Regions from separate parts of the Dactylosporangium sp. McL0621 genome, predicted to be linked through region 2. Evidence: predicted binding sites of a transcription regulator. Region 2 holds the regulator's gene; the other holds the start of a gene.
The links. The regulator HrcA, encoded in region 2, represses chaperone genes, less so after heat shock. The targets are predictions, from matches to a motif close to GGTTNGCACNCTCNNNNNGAGNGTGCNAACC.
Positions count from the first base shown of each region.

Region 1: a site for HrcA is predicted at 8,417-8,447, ahead of groL (chaperonin GroEL). Genes of this name have one in related genera too.

Region 1 is NZ_CP188259.1:4,424,345-4,435,553, reverse strand. It holds gene ACPPVO_RS21095 (ABC transporter substrate-binding protein) at 1-748, shown strand, start outside; gene ACPPVO_RS21090 (glycoside hydrolase family 36 protein) at 778-2,265, shown strand; gene ACPPVO_RS21085 (DeoR family transcriptional regulator) at 2,301-2,639, shown strand; partial or broken gene ACPPVO_RS21080 (GAF domain-containing protein) at 2,908-3,414, opposite strand; gene ACPPVO_RS21075 (glycosyltransferase) at 3,988-5,091, opposite strand; gene ACPPVO_RS21070 (slipin family protein) at 5,511-6,311, shown strand; gene groL (chaperonin GroEL) at 6,745-8,316, opposite strand; gene ACPPVO_RS21060 (DUF5994 family protein) at 8,512-9,081, opposite strand; gene ACPPVO_RS21055 (GAF and ANTAR domain-containing protein) at 9,735-10,478, shown strand; gene ACPPVO_RS21050 (GAF and ANTAR domain-containing protein) at 10,563-11,209, shown strand, end outside.
Region 2 is NZ_CP188259.1:11,269,582-11,280,790, reverse strand. It holds gene lepA (translation elongation factor 4) at 1-1,292, shown strand, start outside; gene ACPPVO_RS53415 (NUDIX domain-containing protein) at 1,289-1,804, shown strand; gene ACPPVO_RS53410 (GlsB/YeaQ/YmgE family stress response membrane protein) at 1,876-2,154, shown strand; gene ACPPVO_RS53405 (phytanoyl-CoA dioxygenase family protein) at 2,227-3,147, opposite strand; gene ACPPVO_RS53400 (hypothetical protein) at 3,294-4,187, opposite strand; gene ACPPVO_RS53395 (enoyl-CoA hydratase-related protein) at 4,245-5,021, opposite strand; gene hemW (radical SAM family heme chaperone HemW) at 5,039-6,235, shown strand; gene ACPPVO_RS53385 (DUF4870 domain-containing protein) at 6,256-6,846, opposite strand; gene hrcA (heat-inducible transcriptional repressor HrcA) at 7,030-8,052, shown strand; gene dnaJ (molecular chaperone DnaJ) at 8,079-9,203, shown strand; gene ACPPVO_RS53370 (16S rRNA (uracil(1498)-N(3))-methyltransferase) at 9,579-10,277, shown strand; gene ACPPVO_RS53365 (SDR family NAD(P)-dependent oxidoreductase) at 10,664-11,209, opposite strand, start outside.

The DNA.
Region 1 (11,209 bases), 5.9 Mb from region 2:
GGCCTTCGACAAGACCAAGGTGAAGGTGTACGGCTTCCTGCCCGAGTGGGCCGACGGCTCGCAGGGCCAGAACGGCTGGGGCGACCTGGCGGTCTCGAACGGCTTCACGTACCTGGACAAGAACCCGTGGGGCACGAAGTACAAGTACGACGACCCCAAGCTCGCCGAGACCATCGCCTGGTTCAAGCACCTCACCGACGCCGGCTACGCGCCGAAGTTCGACAAGCAGTCCACCCTCGGCCGTGACGCCGTGATGGACGCCGGGCAGGGCGCGTTCACCATCGTCGGCTCCTGGACGATCAGCTCCTACCTGGGCACCGGGGCCAAGCAGCAGTACGCGTTCGCGCCGCTGCCCACCGGCCCGAACGGCCGCAAGACCGCCATCAACGGCCTCTCCGACGCCATCTACGCCGGCAGCAAGCACCCCAACGAGGCGTGGGCATGGGTGAAGTTCCTGGGCTCGTCGGCCTGCCAGGACATCGTCGGCGACAAGGCCGTCGTCTTCCCCGCCATCAAGTCCGCCGCCGACAAGGCCCTCGCCGCCCACAAGGCCGCGGGCCGCGACGTGCACGTCTTCACCGACGAGGCCGCAGCCTCCGGCGGCACGTTCTTCCTGCCGATCACCGACCACGGCAACGAGGTCAGCCAGATCGTGCAGGACACCCTGCAGGGCGTGATCCTCGGCCAGACCGGCCCGGCCGACGGCCTGAAGAAGGCCAACGACCAGGTCAACGCGCTCTTCAAGTAACCCTCGACGTTCTTCAGGTAAGGAGCACCATGGCACAGGTCGTCGAGCTCGGCGGTCGTCACTTCGCCCTTCAGCACACCGGCGACGGGACGCCCCGGCCCGTACCAGGAGGCATGCTGCTGCCGCCCGGCCGGGTCGCGATCCTGCACGGGCTCGGCGACGCCTCCTTCTACCGGCACGGCCACAACTCGTGGAGCCCGTGCGGCTGGCGGCGGCTCAGCGAGCCGCCGCTGCGCATCCCCAACCCGACCCGGCTCGTCACCGCGGACGACCCCGCGTTCGACGACCCCGCCCGCCACCACGGCTCCGCGGTCGCCGCCCTCCAGGGCCCCGACGGCGGCACACTGCTGCTCGGCGCCCTGGGCCTGGACACCCCGCGGCTCACCGCCGACCACGACACCCTCACCGGCTGGTACGCCACCGGCGGCGCCGAGTGGTTCCTCGCCTACGGCCCCGAGGAGGAGGTGTTCCGCGCCTACACCGACCAGCTCGCCCAGCGCTTCGGCACGGGCCGCCGCCGGGCCGGCAACGTCTGGTGCAGCTGGTACGCGTACTACGAGACCGTCACCGAGACCCAGCTGCACAAGGACATCCAGGACCTCGAGGGCCTGCCGTTCGACGTGGTCCAGATCGACGACGGCTGGGAGGAGCGGGTCGGCGACTGGCAGCCCAACGCCAAGTTCCCCAGCGGCATGCGCAGCCTCGCCGAGCGCATCACCGACGCCGGCTTCGTCGCCGGGCTGTGGCTGGCCCCGTTCATCGCCCTGCCCGGGTCCCGCGTGGTCGCCGAGCACCCCGAGCTCCTGCTGCGCGACGCCTCCGACCGGCTCGTCGTGGCCGGCTACAACTGGGGCGGCCCGTACTACGCCCTGGACCTGGCCCGCGCCGACGCCCGCGAGCACGTGGCCGCGCTCGTCCGCACCGTCGTGCACGAGTGGGGCTTCAAGTACCTCAAGCTCGACTTCATCAACGCCGCCGCGGCCTTCCTCCCCGGCCGCGACCGCGAACGCATCTACCGCGAGGCCCTGCACGTCATCCGCGAGGCCGCGGGCGAGGACGTGTACCTGCTGGGCTCCGGCGCCATCCTGCTGCCCTCCCTGGGCCTGCTCGACGGCCTGCGCAGCGGCCCCGACGTGGCCCCGATGTGGGACAACTACGCCTCGGTCGACCCGTCGGACGCGACCGCCCGCAACGCCGTCGTCAACAGCGTGCACCGGCTGTGGCAGACCCCGCTCGCCGAGGTCGACCCGGACGTCGTCTACTTCCGCAGCAAGCTGAACCTGCTCACCCCGCAGCAGCTGCAGTGGCTGCGCGACCTGGCCGACGTCTGCGGCTTCCGCGCCGTGTCCGACCCGCCGGCCTGGCTGACCCCGGCCGAGCTCGAGGAGCTGCGAACCTACCTCGAGGCGTCCCCGACGATCCGGCGGCTGAGTCGGTACCGTTTCAGCCTCGACGGCCGCGAGGTCGACTTCGCCCCCGCCGTCGCAACGGACGGGCAGCTCTACCCGATCTCGTGAAAGCTATCCCGTCTCATGAAAGGCCACCCGCTCTCATGACCGCCCCGCCGCCGTTGCTGCCGGCCGTGCGCCGGCACCGGATCGTGGAACTGGTGACCCAGCGCGAGTACGTCACCGTCGACGACATCCGCGCGGCGACCGGCGCCAGCCTGGCCACCACGCACCGCGACCTGCACGTGCTGGCCCGGACCGGCGCCGTGACCCGCATCCGCGGCGGCGCGACCCGGCCCCCGGACGCACGCGGCGAGGAGCGCCTCCTCGCCGCGTGCCTGACCCGGGTGCGGCAGGCCCTGGAGCGCAAGGACCTGACGACGGTGGAGACGGCGCTGCAGCAGGCGTTGGACGCCTGCACCCGCCTGCGCCGCGCATCCTGACCGGGTCAAGTGCCGATGAGGTCGACCAGCGACGGCGGATCGGTTCTTCGCGTATGACCGCTCGCGGGCGGTTCTGCTTCGGCACTGTTCCGGTACCGTCGATTGCCTCGCGTGAACCTGCGGCGGGTGTCGGGTTTGCCGGTGCCTTGATGTCCGTCCCACTGATCGGCAGACGGCCGGTGCTGTCGTCGAACCGCAGCCGACGGGCAACCACCTCGGCCGCGATCTCTTCCAAACCGTGTCCGGCTGCGAATGCGTAGGCCCGCAGCCGCACGAACGCCTCCTCCGCCGAGACGCCGAGCTGCACGCTGGCCATTCCGGTGGCCTGATGCACCACAGCGCGTTGCAGCCTGGAGTTGCGGTCAATGACGGCACGCTCGTCGCCGACACCACCCGATCCCGCTTCGATGTCCGACATCGATTCGGCCAGCAGAAGGTCGGTGATCGCCTCGGCGAACACCATTGCATCGGCCAGATCCTGCCCGGCCAGCATTCCCGGGCTGACCCGATACAGGTCCAGCACCCCCACCGCTGTCCCGTCGGCCCGCAGCGGCAGCGCGAACACCGCTGCAGCGTCGGCCTGCATTGCAGCTCCGGCAAACGCCGGCCATCGTCGCTGCCAGTGCGCATCGCGCAAGTCCTCGGCAAGTACCGGCCGGCCGGTGACGGTAGCGTCGCGGCACGGCCCCTCGCCCAGCAGCAGTTGCAGCTGCTCCACCTGGTCGCTTACCGCGTCGCTGGCACAGCGCTGCTGCTGGGCGGCAGTGGCTGCCATCATCGTCACACCGGCACCTGCGATGCCGGGCAGGTGCGCCACGCACGCAAGGCACAACGGCTCGACGTCCGGACCATGCACGGCGACCAGCCGCTCAATCCGACGCGGTCCGCGACCGCTAACCACAGCGGTCGCAGCTGGCCCGAGCATGCCCGCACACCGGTCGCCCACAATTGAGGGGCCCCCGTCCTGCCCCGGGGCCATCGATCGGATTCAGATCCGGCACCACAACCGTCGACATCAGACCGACCGGCACCGACCGGTTGCTCAGCAGATCTGCCTACACCCTACGCCCAGCGCCCGACCGGCGGACAGCCCTGTCACCCGGGAGCACCGGCCATGCCCGTCGAGGGCGATGAGGCCGATGGTCCCGCCGTCGCTGCGGCTTGGCGCGAGGTGCCGTGCCGGGCCACAGCACCCGCTGCTGCAGCAGGCTGTCGGCGGGAAAGGCGGTCGCATAGCTGTCGGCGTTGGAGCAGCACGGCGTCCTCGCCGGGCATGAACAGCTTGACGATCACACGCCGGGGGTCGTTACGAGCTCCAGATGGTTCCGCGTGGCCAGAACCGCCCGGCTCACCGCCGAGACCCGGCGGGCCGGGGCAAACGGCCGTGACCTGTCGCCGGTGCGGCCAGGAGTTCGGCCGCGAGCGCTGCGTATTGTGCCGCGACTGCCGGCCACCGCACGGCGGGCGTGCGGGACCGGGACAGCCGGGTGGCCATGGCAGGGTCTGTGAGGACCCGCCGGATCGCGGTCGCCAGGGCGGCCGGGTTTCGGTGGGGTACGAGCAGCCCGCGTCCGTCGCCGAGCAGCTCAACAGCGTGCGGGAACGTGGTTGCGACGACGGGGACGCCGGCAGCGACCGCCTCGGTGAGCACGCCGGACGTGACCTGTTCGGTCGAGTCGTAGGGCAGGACCACCACGTTGGCCGAGCGGATGAGGCGGCCCAGCGTCTCCTCGTCAAGGTACTCCGGCCGGTACTCCACGGCGTGCGCGATCCCGAGCTGTGCGCCGAGGCGGTGCAGACCGGCCCGGTACACCTCGCCGTGCCGTGCGATGACCTTGGGGTGGGTCTGCCCGGCGACGGTGAAGCGCAGCGGCGGGTCGAGGTCCTGCAGCAGCGCGACGGCCCGCAGCGCCCATTCGACGCCTTTGCCCGGTCCGAGCAGGCCCCAGGTGAGCAGGTGTGGCCCGGCCCGACGGGGAGCCGGGAGGTCGCCGTGTGCGGCGCTGCCGTGCGGGATGACCACGACCTTGCCCGGGTCGACGGCGTAGCCGTGCAGCAGCCGGGCGCGGGCGGTGCCGGTCATGGTGACGATCGCCCCGGCGGTGCGGGCGATGGCCTCCAGCAGCGACCGCTGGCCTGGGGTCGGAGTGCTCAGTACGGTGTGCAGGACGACGATGCTGGGCACCGTGAGCCGGCGCAACAGCGGCAGGATGTCTCCGCCGTCGGGGCCTGGGTAGATGCCGAACTCGTGCTGCACAACAACGATGTCGAAGGTCTGCAGTGTCTCCGCCGCATGCAGCCAGCCGGCTTCGCTGCCGGCCCGCCAGGTGTGCACCACGCCCGGGCCGGGGCGCAGGTCTTCGCCGGCGGCGACAACCCGCACGATCCCGCCGGACCCTCCGACGACGGTCAGCTGTTCGGCCAGGGCAGCGTTGAAGGTGCCAACCCGCATCGGGTCGGCGGGTGGGTACTGAGGAGTCCATACGTCACTGCCATTGCGAGTTCCGATCATCGTTCAATCGATGGGGAGCGAAGTCGGACAGGCGACGAGTCATACGCGCGGGGCGTCAGAGACCCCTCGACGGTGGGGACGAGTCAATGGATGACAGGTCAGCAGCCACCGGGGTCTGGAGCAGCGCACTGAGTGTACGCGTCGTGCCGAGCGACGCGGACACTCGATCGTGCCCCGTTCGACGCTGCAGCAGCGCGCTGTCCGCGTCCGGGCACCCGGATGGAGATTCGTGGCGATCCGGGTGAACCGGTGTAGCGTGACAGTGCTGCTCTGGACCCCGGTGGCTGACAATCCGTTACTCGAGGACGCGTCCCCCCGATCGAGGTCATCGCATGCCGTACGTGTGGATCGTCATCGCTGTGATCCTGCTGCTGCTCCTGCTGTTCTCACTCGCCGTACGGGTCGTCAAGCAGTACGAGCGCGGCGTGCTCTTCCGGTTCGGCCGAGTTATCGGTGTCCGGGAACCGGGCCTGACCGTCATCATCCCGCTGGTCGACGTCCTGCAGCGTGTGAGCCTGCGGATCGTCACGATGCCGATCCAGTCACAGGGCATCATCACCAAGGACAACGTGAGCGTCGACGTGTCCGCCGTGGCGTACTTCAGGGTCGCTGACGCGGTGAAGTCGGTCGTGGCCATTGAGAATGTCGGCGCAGCGATCAACCAGATCGCCCAGACCACCCTGCGAAAGGTCGTCGGGCAGCACACCCTCGACGAGACGCTGTCGGAGACCGACCGGATCAACGTCGATATCCGCCAGATCCTCGATGTGGCCACCGAGGAATGGGGCGTCGTGGTGACGCTGGTCGAGCTCAAGGACATCCAGCTGCCGGAGAGCATGAAGCGGGCGATGGCCCGGCAGGCCGAGGCGGAGCGGGAGAAGCGGGCCAAGATCATTGCCGCCGAGGGGGAGGCGATGGCCGCGGACGCGCTCGGCGCCGCCGCGGACGTCATGATGGCCCATCCGCTCGCGCTGCAGCTCAGGAATCTGCAGAGCCTGGTCGAGATCGGCGTCGACCGGAACACCACCGTGGTGTTCCCGGCCCCGTTGATGAGCACGATCGGCGAGCTCGGCGCGTTCCTGGCGCGTGAAGCTTCATCCGCGACAGCACCGGGGCCGGTGCCGCCCAATGGCAGGCCACTCCCGGCGAGCGCGCCCTGAAGCCGGTTCCTCCCGGATCATCGGGTTCGCTCAGCCGGCGCGTAGGCGATGGCGGATGAGCACGCCGACTGCCGGCGGCGGCATCGCCGGTGCTGTCTGCGCGCACAGCGGCCCATGAGCGGCAAGAGGCGAACATGACAATGCAGCCGTTCGCCATCCCCAGCTCTGCAGCGCCTGCCGACGTCAAGGCGTCACGGGCTCGCCGCCGCCGCGGCCCCGCCTGTCACACCCGGTCGGCGCGCCCGCCCTCACGCCGCCCAGTCGTCCGGCCCCGTCGGGCCGGCAACGCCAGTCCCGCAGCTTTAGTGAGACCGGATCAGGTTGGCCGGCACCACGGCCCACCGTGGGCCCGCCCGCCGCCCGCCCCGAGCGGGCCGGACGGGGCCGCCCAGCCGGCGACGGTGACGAGGCGGCATCCACTCGCCGCACACTGTCACGGCATGTCAGCGACAAGTACCTCGGTGGTCAGGAACAGCGCGGCGATCGACGCGGCGTTCTGCAGCGCGCAGCGCGTGACCTTCGTCGGCTCGACGATACCGGCTTCGATCATGTCGACGTACTCCCCGGTTTCAGCGTTGAGGCCGTGGCCCGGCGGCAGGGAGTTGACCTTCTCCACCACCACACCGCCCTCGAGGCCGGCGTTGATCGCGATCTGCCGCAGCGGCGCGGTGATAGCGGCCCGCACGATGTTCGCACCGGTGGCCTCGTCACCGGTCAGGTCAAGCTTGCCGAACGCGCTGGCCGCGGCGTTGACCAAAGCGACCCCGCCGCCCGGCAGCAGCCCCTCTTCGACGGCCGCCTTGGCGTTGCGGACGGCGTCCTCGATGCGGCGCTGACGCTCCTTGAGCTCGACCTCGGTCGCCGCGCCGATCTTGATGACCGCGACACCACCGGCCAGCTTGGCCAGCCGCTCCTGCAGCTTCTCCCGATCGTAGTCCGAGTCGCTCTCGTCGATCTCGGCGCGGAGCTGCTTCATCCGGCCCTGGATCTGCTCCGGGTCACCGCCACCGTCCACAATGGTGGTGGTATCGACGGTCACGACCACCTTGCGGGCCCGGCCGAGCATGTCGAGCGTGACGTTCTCCAGCGTGAGGCCGACCGCATCGCTGATCACCTCGGCGCCGGCGAGCGTGGCGAGGTCGGCCAGCATGGCCTTGCGGCGGTCACCGAACCCGGGCGCCTTGACCGCGACCGAGGTGAAGGTACGGCGCAAGTTGTTGACGACGAGGGTGCTCAGCGCCTCACCGTCCACGTCCTCGGCGATGATCAGCAGCGGCTTGCCCGCCTGCATGACCTTCTCCAGGATGGGGAGCAGGCCGTCCAGCTTCGAGATCCTGTTCTCGACGAGGAGCACGTACGGATCCTCGAGAACGGCCTCCATCCGCTCCGGATCCGTCATGAAGTACCCGGAGATATATCCCTTGTCGAAGCGCATGCCCTCGGTGAGCTCGAGCTCGAGGCCGAAGGTGTTGCTCTGCTCGACCGTGATGACGCCGTCCTTGCCGACCTTGTCCATCGCCTCGGCGATCATCTCGCCGATCACCGGGTCGGCGGCCGAGATCGACGCCGTAGCGGCGATCTGCTGCCTGGTCTCGACGTCCCGGGCCTGGTGGACCAACGCCTCCGTCACCGCGACCACGGCCTGCTCGATGCCGCGCTTGAGCGCGATCGGGTTCGCGCCGGCGGCCACGTTGCGCAGCCCTTCCCGCACCAGCGCCTGGGCGAGGACAGTGGCCGTCGTGGTGCCGTCACCGGCCACGTCGTCGGTTTTGCTGGCGACTTCCTTGACCAGTTGGGCGCCGAGCTTCTCGTAAGGGTCGTCGAGCTCGATCTGCTTGGCGATGCTGACGCCGTCGTTGGTGATGGTGGGGACGCCCCACGTCGAGTCCAGCACGACGTTGCGGCCTTTCGGGCCCAGCGTCACCTTCACCGTGTCGGCGAGGACATTCATGCCCCGCTCCAGGCCGCGACGGGCCTCTTCCCCGAAAACGATCAACTTGGCCATCTGCGTCGTCCTCTTCATCGTCGTGCCGGAATTGGCACCGCTCGGACCGACCTGCGATGACCGCGTCACACGGTCCCCATCCAGGGGTTTCATCTCATCCGGTTAGCACTCACACAGGGCGAGTGCTAACGCAAGTGCACCATCTACGCCCGCGGAATACAAGAGACGGCCTGACCGGTCCTCTCGCTTGGCTCCTCAGCTGGAGGCGGCGAGCGGATGAGGGCTGATCGGCGGCTGCTCGAACGCTTCGACCGGGTGACCCCCCTCGTTGTCCCACATCGGTATCGGGTCGGCATCGTCAGCTGCCGCGACGTCGGACGTGGGCATGGCGGTGAGGATGGCCGGCGCCCCCATGGTGTTGGCCGGGTCGGACGCGCACGCCATCACGGCGCGGGCTGCCGCCTCGGCCGTGCCGGGCGGCACGACGAGCACGTCGACCCGGTGGCCCCGATCGGTCGTCGCGATCAACAGCGCTGGGTCGAGGCTGGCGAACCAGCCGACGCGCACTACCTGTGGACCCACCGCCAGCCGGCGGAATCGGCTCTGCCAGGCGAGGCCATTGAGCATGATCTGGCGGACCGGGCCGTAGCGGGCGGACAGGGCCAGCACAAGACCGGGCAGTTCGGCCACCGGGTCCCACGAGCGCGGCCACCACGCCCCGTCCAGGACCGTGCGGCCGCCCGACGCCGGCGCCAGCGCTACCCGGGGCGTCGACGGCGGTAATGGCGCCACAACCGTGGCGCGTTGGACTGTGGTGGTGGGCATAGCAACCGTCCTTGGGTTGGGCTGGTGGCCGGAGCGTGGAGGTGGTCGGTGTGTTTACCCTGCCGGCTCGTCCGGCGGGGCGGCCGGCCTGTTCGGCTCAGCGGTCGGGGAACGGCCACCGTTACCGTGCCGGCGGCTCAACATCCGTAGCTGGAACCACCACCGCGCGGCGGTCCGGGAACTGTCGGCGGCGCCCGCGCTCCTCGCGCCGGCCTGCTGGCGGCTGCCTGGTGTCGGGGCCCGTCGAACCGACCTCGTGCGGAGGCGACGCTCCACCGGCGACGGACTGTCAGCCACCGGGGTCTGGGGTGACAATGTCACCTTACGCCTGATCGCATGCGATTACCCGCGCCGATATCACCACATACAGCGACGTACGACGGCGTGGAGGGCACTGCAGCGTCGATCTGCTCCTGTCGACCGGGCATGCGGAGACCAGCCTGTCCGGCTCGCAACGGCCCGTCGGGCCCGCGCCGCCGGGCCGTAGCGGGGGCGTAGGGTCGAAGGTGACCAGCCGCCGAGGAGTCGGGCGCGTTCGATCCGGACCCTGTCCTGCGCTGCCGCCCGTCGCGGCCGCACGAAACCGTTCGGGTATCGGAGGCGGCTCCTATGACCGCATCGTTGGCACGCGGACGTCCGGTTCGGACAGTCCGGTGAGCTCCGCCCGGCGGATGCGGCTCTGGCGGATGATCGCCGCGCAGGCGGGACCGCGGCCAGTGGCCCTCGAGCATGTCTGTGCCTCGGCGATTGCCGCGACCCGAACGGACGGAGCGGCCGTTGCCGTCGCGCTCGTGGCCAGCCCGCGTGAGACGTTGTACAGCAGTAGCCGGATCGCCTCGGAGGCGGAGGACCTCAGTTTGTCCGTCGGCGAAGGACCGTGCATCGACGCCCTCAGCGGCGCTCCGGCTCTGGCCCCTGATCTGCGCTCCAGCCAAAGCCTGGCGCGGTGGCCCGTCTTCGCACCCGCAGCCGTGCAGGCCGGCATCCACGCGGTCTTCGCGCTGCCGTTGCGGATAGGCGCGGTCCGCCTCGGAGTCTTGGACCTCTACCGAACCGAACCAGGTGAGCTGCATCGGGATCGGCTGCTCGATGCGCTGGTCCTGGCGGACACGGCCTGCGCGGTCCTGCTCGACACGGCCGAGCATGACCTGCCGGGGCCTGCCTCTGAGCCGATCGGCCTGCAACATCCTGAGGTACACCAGGCCACAGGCATGGTCAGCGTCCAGCTGGGGGTGACGGTGGCCCTTGCCTCGGCCCGGCTTCGGGCCCACGCGTACGCTCATGAACGGCGTCTGCAGGACGTTGCCCGTGACGTGGTCGCGCGCCGGCTGCGGTTCCATCGCGATGACACGGCCCACGGCAGTCGATTCGAAGGCGATGGACCCGATGAGGATTGACTGCTCATGTCGACCGTTCGCGGTCGGTTCGACACCGTATCGGGCCGAGAGCCGACGGCTCTATGCTTGACGAGGATGCGTGAGATGGCCAAGACCGCGCTAGCCGATGTCCTCGTCGAGATGGCGGACACGCTCGTCGACGACTTCGACGTGATCGATTTCCTGCACGTGCTGACCGAACGATGCGTGCAGTTGCTGGAGGTCTCGGCCGCCGGCATCCTGCTCACCGATCAGCTGGACACCCTGCAGCTCGTCGCGGCCTCGTCGGAGCGGACGCGACTGCTGGAGCTGTTCCAGCTGCAGACGGACCAGGGACCATGCGTCGACTGCTTCAAGACCGGACAGCCGGTGTCGGTGCCGGACATCCGTTCCGCAAGCCGCTGGCCCCGATTCACCGCCGCCGCGGCCGAGGTCGGGTTCGTCTCGGTTCATGCGCTGCCGATGCGCCTGCGCGCACAGGTCATCGGGGCGTTGAACCTCTTCGGCGTCGAACCGGGCGCGCTGGACGACGACCGGTTGCGGGCCGGAAAGGCCCTCGCCGACATCGCCACCATCGGGCTGCTCCAACAACGCGCCATCCGCCAGGGCGATATCGTCACCCTCCAACTACAAACGGCGCTGAACAGCCGGGTCGTGATCGAGCAGGCAAAGGGCGTCCTCGCCGAGCGCCTCCGGGTGGACCTCGACCAGGCGTTCACCCTGCTCCGTCACACCGCCCGCGACCGCAACCG
Region 2 (11,209 bases):
TCGTGCGGCAGCTGCCGTCCCCGGTCGGCGACACCCCGGGCGCGGCCCGGGCGATGATCTTCGACTCGGTCTACGACGTGTACCGCGGCGTGGTCACCTACGTCCGGGTCGTCGACGGGCGGATCGAGGCCCGCGACCGCATCCGCATGATGTCCACCGGCGCCGTGCACGAGCTGCTGGAGATCGGCGTCATCTCGCCCGAGCCGATCAAGAGCACCGGGCTCGGGGCGGGCGAGGTGGGGTACCTCATCACCGGCGTGAAGGACGTGCGCCAGTCGCGGGTGGGCGACACGGTCACCATCAACGCGCGGCCCGCCACGGAGGCGCTGGGGGGCTACAAGGACCCCAAGCCGATGGTGTACTCGGGCCTGTACCCGATCGACGGCTCGGACTACCCGCTGCTGCGCGACGCCCTCGACAAGCTCAAGCTCAACGACGCCGCGCTGGTGTACGAGCCCGAGACGAGCCTCGCGCTCGGCTTCGGCTTCCGCTGCGGCTTCCTCGGCCTCCTGCACCTGGAGATCATCCAGGAGCGGCTGGAGCGCGAGTTCAACCTCGACCTGATCTCCACGGCGCCCAACGTGGTGTACCGGGTGATCACCACGGACGGCACCGAGGTCGCGGTCACCAACCCCAGCGAGTTCCCCGACGGCAAGACCGGCGAGATCTTCGAGCCGACCGTCCGGGCCACGGTGCTGACCCCGAACGACTTCGTCGGCGCGGTCATGGAGCTCTGCCAGGGCCGGCGCGGCACGCTGCTCGGCATGGACTACCTGTCCGCCGACCGCGTCGAGCTGCGGTACACGCTGCCGCTGGGCGAGATCATCTACGACTTCTTCGACCAGCTGAAGAGCCGGACCAAGGGCTACGCGAGCCTCGACTACGAGCCCTCCGGCGAGCAGGCCTCCGACCTGGTGAAGGTCGACATCCTGCTGCACGGCGAGCCGGTCGACGCCTTCAGCTCGATCGTGCACAAGGACAAGGCGTACAACTACGGCGTCACCATCGCCGGCAAGCTGCAGAAGCTCATTCCGCGCCAGCAGTTCGAGGTGCCGATCCAGGCCGCCATCGGCAGCCGGATCATCGCCCGCGAGACGATCCGCGCCATCCGCAAGGACGTGCTCGCCAAGTGCTACGGCGGTGACATCAGCCGCAAGCGCAAGCTGCTGGAGAAGCAGAAGGAAGGCAAGAAGCGCATGAAGATGGTGGGCCGGGTCGAGGTGCCGCAGGAGGCGTTCATCGCGGCCCTGTCGACCTCCGACGCCCCGAGCGGCGACAAGACCAAGAAGTGACGGCCCCGGCGGGCCGGCACTGCCCCCGCTGCGGCGCGTCCACCGGTGAGCTGCCCGCCAGGTGTGCCGCCTGCGGCTACGAGAGCTACCTCAACCCGCGCCCGACCGGCACCGCCATCATCGTGCGCGACGGGACTTTCCTGGCCATCTGGCGGGTCCGGGAGCCGCGCGCGGGCTTCTGGGACCTGCCCGGCGGCTTCTGCGACGCCTTCGAGCACCCCGCCGACGCGGCCGTGCGCGAGGCCCGGGAGGAGCTCGGCGTGACCGTCGAGCTCGGCGAGTTCGCCGGCATGTTCATCGGCTCGTACGACTTCCAGGGCGAGCGGCTGCCGGTGCTGGACTGCTTCTGGCTGGCCACCATCACCGCCGGCGAGATCGACCTCGATCCGGCCGAGGGCAGCGAGTACACGTGGTTGTCGCTGGCCGACCCGCCCGAGATGGCGTTTCCGACGATGGACGCGGTTTTGCGCAATCCGGTCGTACTTCGAAGCAAGTCGCGTTTGGGTCGCTGAGGCGTCGGGCAATACAAGTTCAACCGCAAAGCAACGCCCCCCTGGTTGAGCTTTTTCAAGGAGGAAGACCAGTGACTGTCACCGGAATCATTACCGCGCTGATCGTCGGTCTCATCGTCGGTGCGCTCGGGCGACTGGTCGTCCCCGGCCGCCAGAACCTGCCGATCTGGCTGACCATCGTGGTCGGCATCATCGCCGCGTTCCTGGGCACCCTGATCGCCAACGCCATCGGCATCTCCACCGACACCCCGGGTGTCGACTGGGGCGAGCTGCTGTGCCAGGTCGTCGTCGCCGCCATCGGCGTGGCCCTGGTGGCCGGGTTCGCCGGCCGTGGCCGCCGCGCCCTGTAAGTTTCAAGATCTGCAAAACGCGAATGGCCCCCGGTTTCGACCGGGGGCCATTCGCGTTTACGTGCGCCGATTTTATCGGAGCCAGGGAATCGAACGGTCGAGCAGGCCGCGGGTCTTCAGCTCCTTGCGGAGCGGAATCTCCTCGTCGATGTAACCGTTCCAGTTGATGCCCCAGTAGTTCGCGGTGTGACTCGCCTCACCGAGCAGCTGCCGCTGCACCGGGGTGCGGTTCTTCCACCACTCGCCGTCGAAGTCGATCGGCATGTCGTCGAGGATGCGGATCCACCGGTAGGTGTACCCGACGAACAGCATCTTGCGGGTGACGTCCGAGTAGTTGGGCGACCGCGAGTGCCAGAGGCGGCGGTCGAAGATGAAGCAGTCACCGGGGTTCGCGGTGATCTCGACGGTGCCCTCGGGGTCGGGGTTGTGCACCGTGGTGTCGGCCGGGCGGGGCAGCGAGTTCCAGAGGTGGCTGCCCGGGATGACCTTCGTGGCGCCCCGGCCGGTCTCCGAGAGGTCGGAGATCACGTAGGCGACCTTCAGCGAGAACATGGGCCGCGGCAGGTTCGGGTCCATGGTCTCCGGGTCGGAGTTCTGGCGGTACCCGTCCTGGTGCCAGCCCCACGAGGGCGGCTCCTCCTCGGACGTCGGCGGGGTCACGTCGAGGTGGTTGTGGTGCGTGTAGATGTTCCACCCGGCCAGGCCCCACATGTAAGGGAAGATGGTCGGCTGGGTCAGCAGGTGCCCGAAGAGCTCGTCGCGGTTGAGGAAGCCCAGCAGGTGCAGCGTGCCGTCCTTCTTCATGCTCTTGGAGCCGGCCGCCTTCTCCTCCCCGTAGACCCGGTCCATCGCGGCCTCGAGCTCGGCCCGGTGGTCCTCCTTGAGGACGTTGCGGACCAGCAGGAAGCCGTTTTCGAGGAACTCCTTGCGGTCAGCCTCGCCGATCGGCTCGTAGCCGGTGAGGTCGCCGTAGTCGGGTGCAGCGGACGTCATGTCCTCCCCTTACCTTCGTCGTGCGCTCGCGATGTCTCGAACGACCGATGGTAACGCGAGGTGCATGCGGGGCCGACTCGGGAGTTGGCCACCGGACAATGTCCGAACGGGCGACAACCCGCTGCTCGCGCGCAACGTCAAGGTCTTCAGTAGACCTCGGCGACGACCCGCTCCCCGCCCGGACCGGCATCGATGCCGCCACGCTCCGTCACGTGGACCCAGGCGCCGCCGGAGGCCGTCCACTGCATGTCGCCGTAGACCACCCGCTTCACGCCGCGCTCCTGGGCGTGGGCGACCAGCCAGTGGGCGTACTGCCAGCCGGTCTTCGCCTCGCCGACCTTCAGCGCCACCCCGACGATGTTGTTCACGTCGGCGGTCTTCACGCTGCCCCAGTCCAGCTTCAGGCTGGCGCCGAGGGAGCGGGCCGCCTCGGGGCCGTGGCTGGACTCCTCGGTGACCGAGCACGCGACCGCGCCGGGCACGTCGCCGCTGAGCGCCTTGACCATGATCTCGGACTCGTCGGCCCACTTCTCGTAGGCGTCCGGGTGGGCGCTGCGCTGCACCTCCTGGGCCGCGTCGGTGACCCGCATCTTGTCCCAGCCCTTGATCTTGAGTAGGGCGGTGAAGAAGGCGCCGGCGGCGAAGCGGGGGTCGGCGATCTGCTCCGGCGTGCCCCAGCCCTGGCTCGGCCGCTGCTGGAACAGCCCGATTGAGTCGCGGTCGCCGCCGGTCAGGTTCTCCAGCTTCGACTCCTGCCAGGCGGTGGCCAGCGCGACCACGAGGGCGCGGGACGGGACCCGGCGGGTCAGCCCGACGGCGGTGATGGTGGCCGCGTTGGCCAGCTGTTCGGCGTCGAGCTCGACCTCCGCGGCGCCCGCGGTGGCCCCGGCGGCCGCGTTGCCCGCGCTCACCACGCAGGCGCGGCCGGTGGCGATGGTCAGCGGGAGGTTCTCGCCGATGCGGTTGATGACGACGTACGCGCACAGCGCCACGGCCACGGCCGCCAGGACCGCCACCGTCAGCAGTCGTCGTGCACGCATCGTCACCTCCCACACGTCAGGTCGAACAGCGTACGTGCCGCGGGCCACCGTGCGCGGTCAGGCGGCGCCGTCGGGTACCCAGTTCGGGTCCCTTTTCTCGCGGAATGCGAGGACTCCCTCGACTCCTTCGGGGGAACCGAAGTACGACACCGACAGCTCGGTCATCGCCCGGACCTCGTCACTGAACGTATCGGACCGCGGCCGGCGCAGCAGCTCTTTCGTGCCGGCCAGGGCCCGCGGGGCGCCCCGCACGAGGTCGCGCACGTAGCCCTCGACGGCCGCGTCGAGCTCTTCGGGGGCCACGGCGGCGCTCACCAGCCCGATGCGCTCGGCCCGGGCGCCGCCGAACGTCGCGCCGGTCAGGAACAGCTCGGCCGCGGCCCGCCGGTCCAGCCGCGGCAGGACTGTGGCGGAGATCACCGCCGGGATCACGCCGAGGCGCACCTCGGAGAACGCGAACGTGGCGGTGCTCGCGCACACCGCGATGTCGGCCGCGGCGACCAGCCCCAGGCCGCCCGCCCGGGCCGGCCCCGCCACCCGGGCCACGACCGGCTTGCGGCTCTCCCAGATCGCGGCCAGCACCTCGCCGAGCCGGCTCACCGGCGGGCGGCCGGAGCCGAACGCGGCGGCCGTCTCCTTCAGATCGGCACCCGAGGAGAAGACCGGCCCGGTGTGGGTCAGCACGATCGCGCGTACCGCGTCGTCGGCGTCGGCCGCGGCCAGCGCCGCGAGCAGCTCCTCGATCAGGGCCGTGGACAGCGCGTTGCGGTTGGGCGGGCTGTCCAGGGTGAGCGTCGCCACGCCCCGCACGGTTTCCGAGAGCACCAGAGACATGCGGGCACACTAGTGGGATGCCCGGATCACTGCCAGAAGGCGAGCCGATGCCCCGCGACGGGAGCCTGCCCGCCGGCGTCGCCGACGGAGCCGGTCGCGCGGGCTTCGGGGTGTACGTCCACGTGCCCTTCTGTGCCACGCGGTGCGGATACTGCGACTTCAACACGTACACCGCGAGCGAGGGCGTGCTCAGCGCCGGCTACGCCGAGCAGGTGCTCGACGAGCTGGCCCTGGCCGCGAAGGTGGTCCGGCCGCCGCGCGTGGACACCGTCTTCTTCGGCGGCGGCACCCCGACGCTGCTGCCCCCGGCCGAGCTCGGCCGCATCCTGGCGGGCATCGACCGCACCTGGGGCCTGGCCGCCGGCGCCGAGGTGACCACCGAGGCCAACCCCGAGTCCGTCGACGCGGCCGGGCTGCGCGAGCTGCGCGCGGCCGGCTTCAACCGCATCTCCCTCGGCATGCAGTCGGCCGCCCCGCACGTGCTGGCCGTGCTGGACCGCCGGCACACGCCCGGCCGGCCGGCCCTGGCCGCGGCCGAGGCGCGCGCGGCCGGGTTCGAGCGGGTCAACCTCGACCTGATCTACGGCACGCCGGGGGAGCGGCCCGAGGACTTCGCCGCGTCCCTGCGCACCGTGGTCGACGCGGGGGTGGACCACGTCAGCGCGTACGCGCTCATCGTGGAGGACGGCACCCGCATGGCCGCCCGGATGCGCCGGGGCGAGCTGCCGTACCCCGACGACGACGTGGCCGCCGACCGGTACATCGCCGCCGACGAGGCGCTGAATGCGGCGGGCTTCGGCTGGTACGAGGTGTCGAACTGGTCGCGCGACTCGCCGTGCCGGCACAACGAGCTGTACTGGCGCGGCGGGGACTGGTGGGGGCTCGGCCCGGGCGCGCACAGCCACGTCGGCGGGGTGCGCTGGTGGAACGTGAAGCACCCGCACGCCTACGCCGCGCGGCTCGCGGACTCCGCGTCGCCGGGGCAGGCTCGTGAGGTACTGACGCCGGATGAGCGGCATCTGGAGGACGTGCTGCTGCGCATCCGGCTCGCGGACGGCCTGCCCCTGTCGGTGCTCGACGCGGCCGGTCTCGCGGGTGCGCGCGACTGCCTGGCCGACGGGCAGCTGGACCCGTCGGCGTTCGCGGCCGGCCGCGCGGTGCTCACGCTGCGGGGGCGGCTGCTCGCCGACAGGGTGGCGCGGGCCCTGACGTGAGCCCGCGCCCTCCCGGGGTGTTACTTGATCATGCGAATGCTCATCGGGTAGTGGTACAGCTCCCCGTTCGTGGCCTTCATGCCGCCGATGATCGCGAAGACCACCGGCACGATCCACACGAGCAGCGGCAGGAAGAACAGGATGCCGAACGAGCACACCGCGATGATCGCCGAGACGAGGATGGCGATGCCCCACGTGATGTGGAAGTTCAGCGCCTCGGTCGCGTGCGCCTTGACGGTCGGCGACTCGTTGCCCTTCGCGAGGAGCGCGATGAGCGGGCCGATGAAGCCGACCAGGCCGCCGAAGTGGGCGATCTGGGCCCACGTCTTCTCGTCGCTGTTGGCGTAGCCGACCGGCGCGCCGGGCTGCCCGTAGGCGCCGGGCTGCTGGTACCCGGGCTGCTGATACCCGGGCTGCTGGTACGCGCCGGGCTGCTGGTACCCGGGCTGCTGCTGCTGATATCCCGGCTGCTGGTACCCGGGCTGCTCGTACCCGGCGCCCGACGTGGGCGGGGTGCCGTAGGCCCCGCCACCGCTCGACGGCGGGGGGTACCCGGAATTGGGGTCCGAGGGCGGGCCGTAATCCCCCGGCGGACGAGGTGGTTCACTCATGGGGCCACGGTAGGTGCATCGATCAAGTGGCGCCAGCGACACGTCATGACTTCTTTTGGACAACTTTTGCCCAGTCCAGCGCCGTTGGCGTCTATCGTGCGCCAAACGATCATCGCGTGCCCCTGCGCGACTGACGTAGACTGGCACTCACCAGTTGGGAGTGCCAGTCCTGGAGGAGGTGTCATGGGCCTTGACGAGCGGAAGCTCGAAGTGCTTCGCGCCATCGTCGAGGACTACGTCGCCACCCAGGAACCGGTCGGGAGCAAGTCGCTCGTCGAGCGGCACAACCTGCGGGTGTCCCCGGCGACGGTCCGTAACGACATGGCCGTGCTGGAGGAGGAGGGGTACATCCGGCAACCGCACACCAGCGCGGGCCGGGTGCCCACCGACGCCGGCTACCGGCTCTTCGTCGACAAGCTCTCCCGGGTCAAGCCGCTGAGCCAGGCCGAGCGCCGGGCCATCGAGCGGTTCCTGATCGGGGCGGTCGACCTCGACGACGTGGTCCACCGCACGGTGCGGCTGCTCGCGCAGCTCACCCGGCAGGTGGCCGTGGTGCAGTATCCGAGCCTGTCGCGGGCCAGCGTGCGGCACTTCGAGCTGGTGCCGATCTCGACCACGCGGATCATGGTGGTCATGATCGCCGAGACCGGCCGGGTCGAGCAGCGCCTCGTCGACCTGCCCGGGCCGATCCTGGCCGACGACGTCACCGAGCTGCGGCGCCTGATCAACGAGAAGCTCGTCGGCAAGCGGCTGGCCGACACGCCGCCGCTCGTGGTGGCCCTCGTCGAGGAGACGGCACCGTCGCTGCGGCCGCCGATGACGGCCCTGTCCACGGTGCTGCTGGAGACCCTGGTCGAGCGGTCCGAGGAGCGCATCGCGCTCGCCGGCACCGCCAACCTGGCCCGCGGTGGCCTGCTGGACTTCCAGGGCTCGCTGCGGCCGATCCTCGAGGCGCTCGAGGAGGAGGTCATCCTGCTCAAGCTCTTCGGCGAGGTCGAGCCCAGCATGACCCGGGTGCGCATCGGCGACGAGAACGAGATCGAGGACCTGCGCACCGCTTCGATCGTGGCCACCGGCTACGGACCGGGCACCATGGTCGTGGGCGGGATGGGCGTGCTCGGCCCGACCCGCATGGACTACCCCGGAAACATCGCGACCGTGCGCGCCGTGGCACGCTACGTCGGCGACCTGCTGGCACAGAGTTGACATCTATCTCAGGGGCATAGGACTCAGTGGCGAAGGACTATTACGGGATTCTGGGCGTCAAGCGGGACTCCACGGCCGATGAGATCAAGCGGGCCTACCGTCGGTTGGCCCGCGAGTTCCACCCGGACGTGAATCCCGACCCGGCGGCGCAGGAGAAGTTCAAGGAGATCAACGCCGCGTACGAGGTCCTGTCCGACCCGCGCAAGCGGGAGATGGTCGACCTGGGCGGTGACCCCCTCGCGCCCAGCGGCGGCGGGGGCGGCCCCGCCGGCGGCGCGTTCGTGGGCTTCCAGGACATCATGGACGCCTTCTTCGGCACTCAGTCGGCCCGCGGGCCCCGCCCGCGCGTGCGCCCGGGCGCCGACGCGATCCTGCGCCTCGACCTCGACCTGCACGAGACCGCGTTCGGCGTCGAGGCCCCGATCCAGGTCGACACCGCCGTGGTCTGCACCACCTGCCAGGGCGCCGGCACCGCGCCGGGCACCCACCCGCAGACCTGCGAGATCTGCCAGGGCCGCGGCGAGGTCCAGTCGGTCCAGCGCACCTTCCTCGGCCAGGTCGTCTCGGCCCGCCCGTGCTCGGCCTGCCAGGGCTTCGGCACCGTGATCCCGCACCCGTGCGCGACCTGCGGCGGCGACGGCCGGGTCCGCACCCGCCGCTCGCTGACCGTCAAGATCCCCTCGGGCGTCGAGGACGGCATGCGCATCCGCCTGGCCCAGCAGGGCGAGGTCGGCCCCGGCGGCGGCCCGCCCGGAGACCTCTACGTCGAGATCCACGAGCGCCCGCACGACGTGTACTCCCGCAAGGACGACGACCTGCACTGCCGCGTTACCGTGCCGATGACCGCGGCCGCGCTCGGCACCCGCCTGACCATCAAGACCCTCGACGGCGAGGAGACGGTCGAGGTGAAGGCCGGCACCCAGCCGACGTCTACCCTGCGCATCCGCGGCAAGGGCGTGCCCCACCTGCGCGGCGCCGGCCGCGGCGACCTCTACGTCCACCTGGACGTGCGCACGCCGACGCGCCTGGAGCCCGAGCAGGAGAAGCTGCTGCGCGAGTTCGCCCGCACCCGGGGCGAGGAGGTCGCGGAGCTGTCGAAGCAGGGCGGCTTCTTCTCGCGCATGCGCGACGCCTTCAACGGGCACGCGTGAGCGGTTCGGAGCGGAGCGGAGAGGCCGCTCACCGGGGGCGCAGGTTTGGCTCGCGCTGCTGGAGCGGAGCGGAGGCGGCGTGAGCGGTTCGGTTCGGAGCGGAGAGGCCGCTCACCGGGGGCGCAGGTTTGGCTCGCGCTGCTGGAGCGGAGCGGAGGCGGCGTGAGCGGTTCGGTTCGGAGCGGAGAGGCCGCTCACCGGGGGCGCAGGTTTGGCTCGCGCTGCTGGAGCGGAGCGGAGGCGGCGTGAGCGGTTCGGAGCGGAGCGGAGAGGCCGCTCACCGGGGGCGCAGGTTTGGCTCGCGCTGCTGGAGCGGAGCGGAGGCGGCGTGAGCGGTTCGGAGCGAAGCGGAGAGGCCGCTCACCAGGAGGTGGCGTGAGCCTGCCGCTTTTTCTGGTACCCGCGCTGCCGCCCGGCCCGTCGTTCGTTCTCGACGGCCCGGAGGGACATCACGCGGCCGATGTGCAGCGGATCACGCCCGGCGAGGCCCTGCTGCTGGCCGACGGGCGCGGCGGCGTCGTCCGCGCCGTGGTCGCCGCCGCCCGCAAGGGCGCGCTGACGCTGGAGCTCGACGAGCGCACGTTCGAGCCCGCCCCCGACCCGGCGCTGACCGTGGTGCAGGGCATCGCCAAGGGGGAGCGGGCCGAGCTCGCCGTGCAGCTGCTGACCGAGGTCGGCGTGGACCGCATCGTGCCCTGGCAGGCGGCGCGGAGCATCGCGCGCTGGAAGGACGAGCGGCCGCTGGAGCGCTGGCGCGCGACCGCGCGCGAGGCGGCCAAGCAGTCCCGGCGCTCGTGGGTGCCGGTCGTCGAGCCCGCGCGCACCACGAAGCAGCTCGCGCTCGCCGGCCCCGTGCTGGTCCTGCACGAGGAGGCGGCGGAGCCGCTGTCGTCGGTGCGGCTGCCCGCGTCCGGGGAGATCACGCTGGTGGTCGGGCCCGAGGGCGGGGTCGCCCCGGAGGAGCTGGACCTGATCGGGGGCACGCCGGTGCGCCTGGGCCGGGAGGTGCTGCGGACCTCGACGGCGGGGGCGGCCGCGGTGGCCGCCCTGTCGGTCCGTCTCGGCCGCTGGTAGCCGGCTTTGCAGCGGAAGCTGAGGTGGTCGCTGGTGGCCGGCGCTGCGGCGAAGGTGGTCGCTGGTGGCCGGCGCTGCGGCGAAGGTGGTCGCTGGTGGCCGGCGCTGCGGCGAAGGTGGTCGCTGGTGGCCGGCGCTGCGGCGAAGGTGGTCGCTGGTGGCCGGCGCTGCGGCGAAGGTGGTCGCTGGTGGCCGGCGCTGCGGCGAAGGTGGTCGCTGGTGGCCGGCGCTGCGGCGAAGGTGGTCGCTGGTGGCCGGCGCTGCGGCGAAGGTGGTCGCTGGTGGCCGGCGCTGCGGCGAAGGTGGTCGCTGGTGGCCGGCGCTGCGGCGAAGGTGGTCGCTGGTGGCCGGCGCTGCGGCGAAGGTGGTCGCTGGTAACCGGCGCTTCAGCGGAAGTAGCTCGCGCCGTTGAGGTCCAGGACCGCGCCCGAGGACCACTCGGCCCCGGGCGAGGCCAGGTACAGCACCGCCGCCGCCACCTCCTCCGGCGTCGCTACCCGGCCGAACGGGCTCTGGGCCCGGATCGCGTCGCCCTCCGCGGAGGCGAGCAGGCCCGCCACCAGGCCGGTGGCCACGAAGCCCGGCGCGACCGCCGACACGGCGATGCCCCGCGGCCCGAGAGCCCGCGCCAGGCTCTGGGTCATGGCGTTGAGGGCCGCCTTCGCCGCGCCGTACGCGGGGTGGTCCGGCTCCCCGCGGTAGGCGCCCCGCGAGCTGACGTTGACGATGCGCCCGCCCGGGCCCAGGTGCCGCACCGCGCACCAGCAGACGTTCGCCGGGGCCAGGAGGTCGACGGCCAGGGTGTCGCGCCAGGCGGCCTGCCACTCCTCGTACGACACCTCGGTGATCTTGTGCTCGAGGTACACGGCGGCGTTGTTCACCACCACGTCCAGCCCGCCGAGGGCGTCGGCGGCGGCGTCGACCAGTGCGCG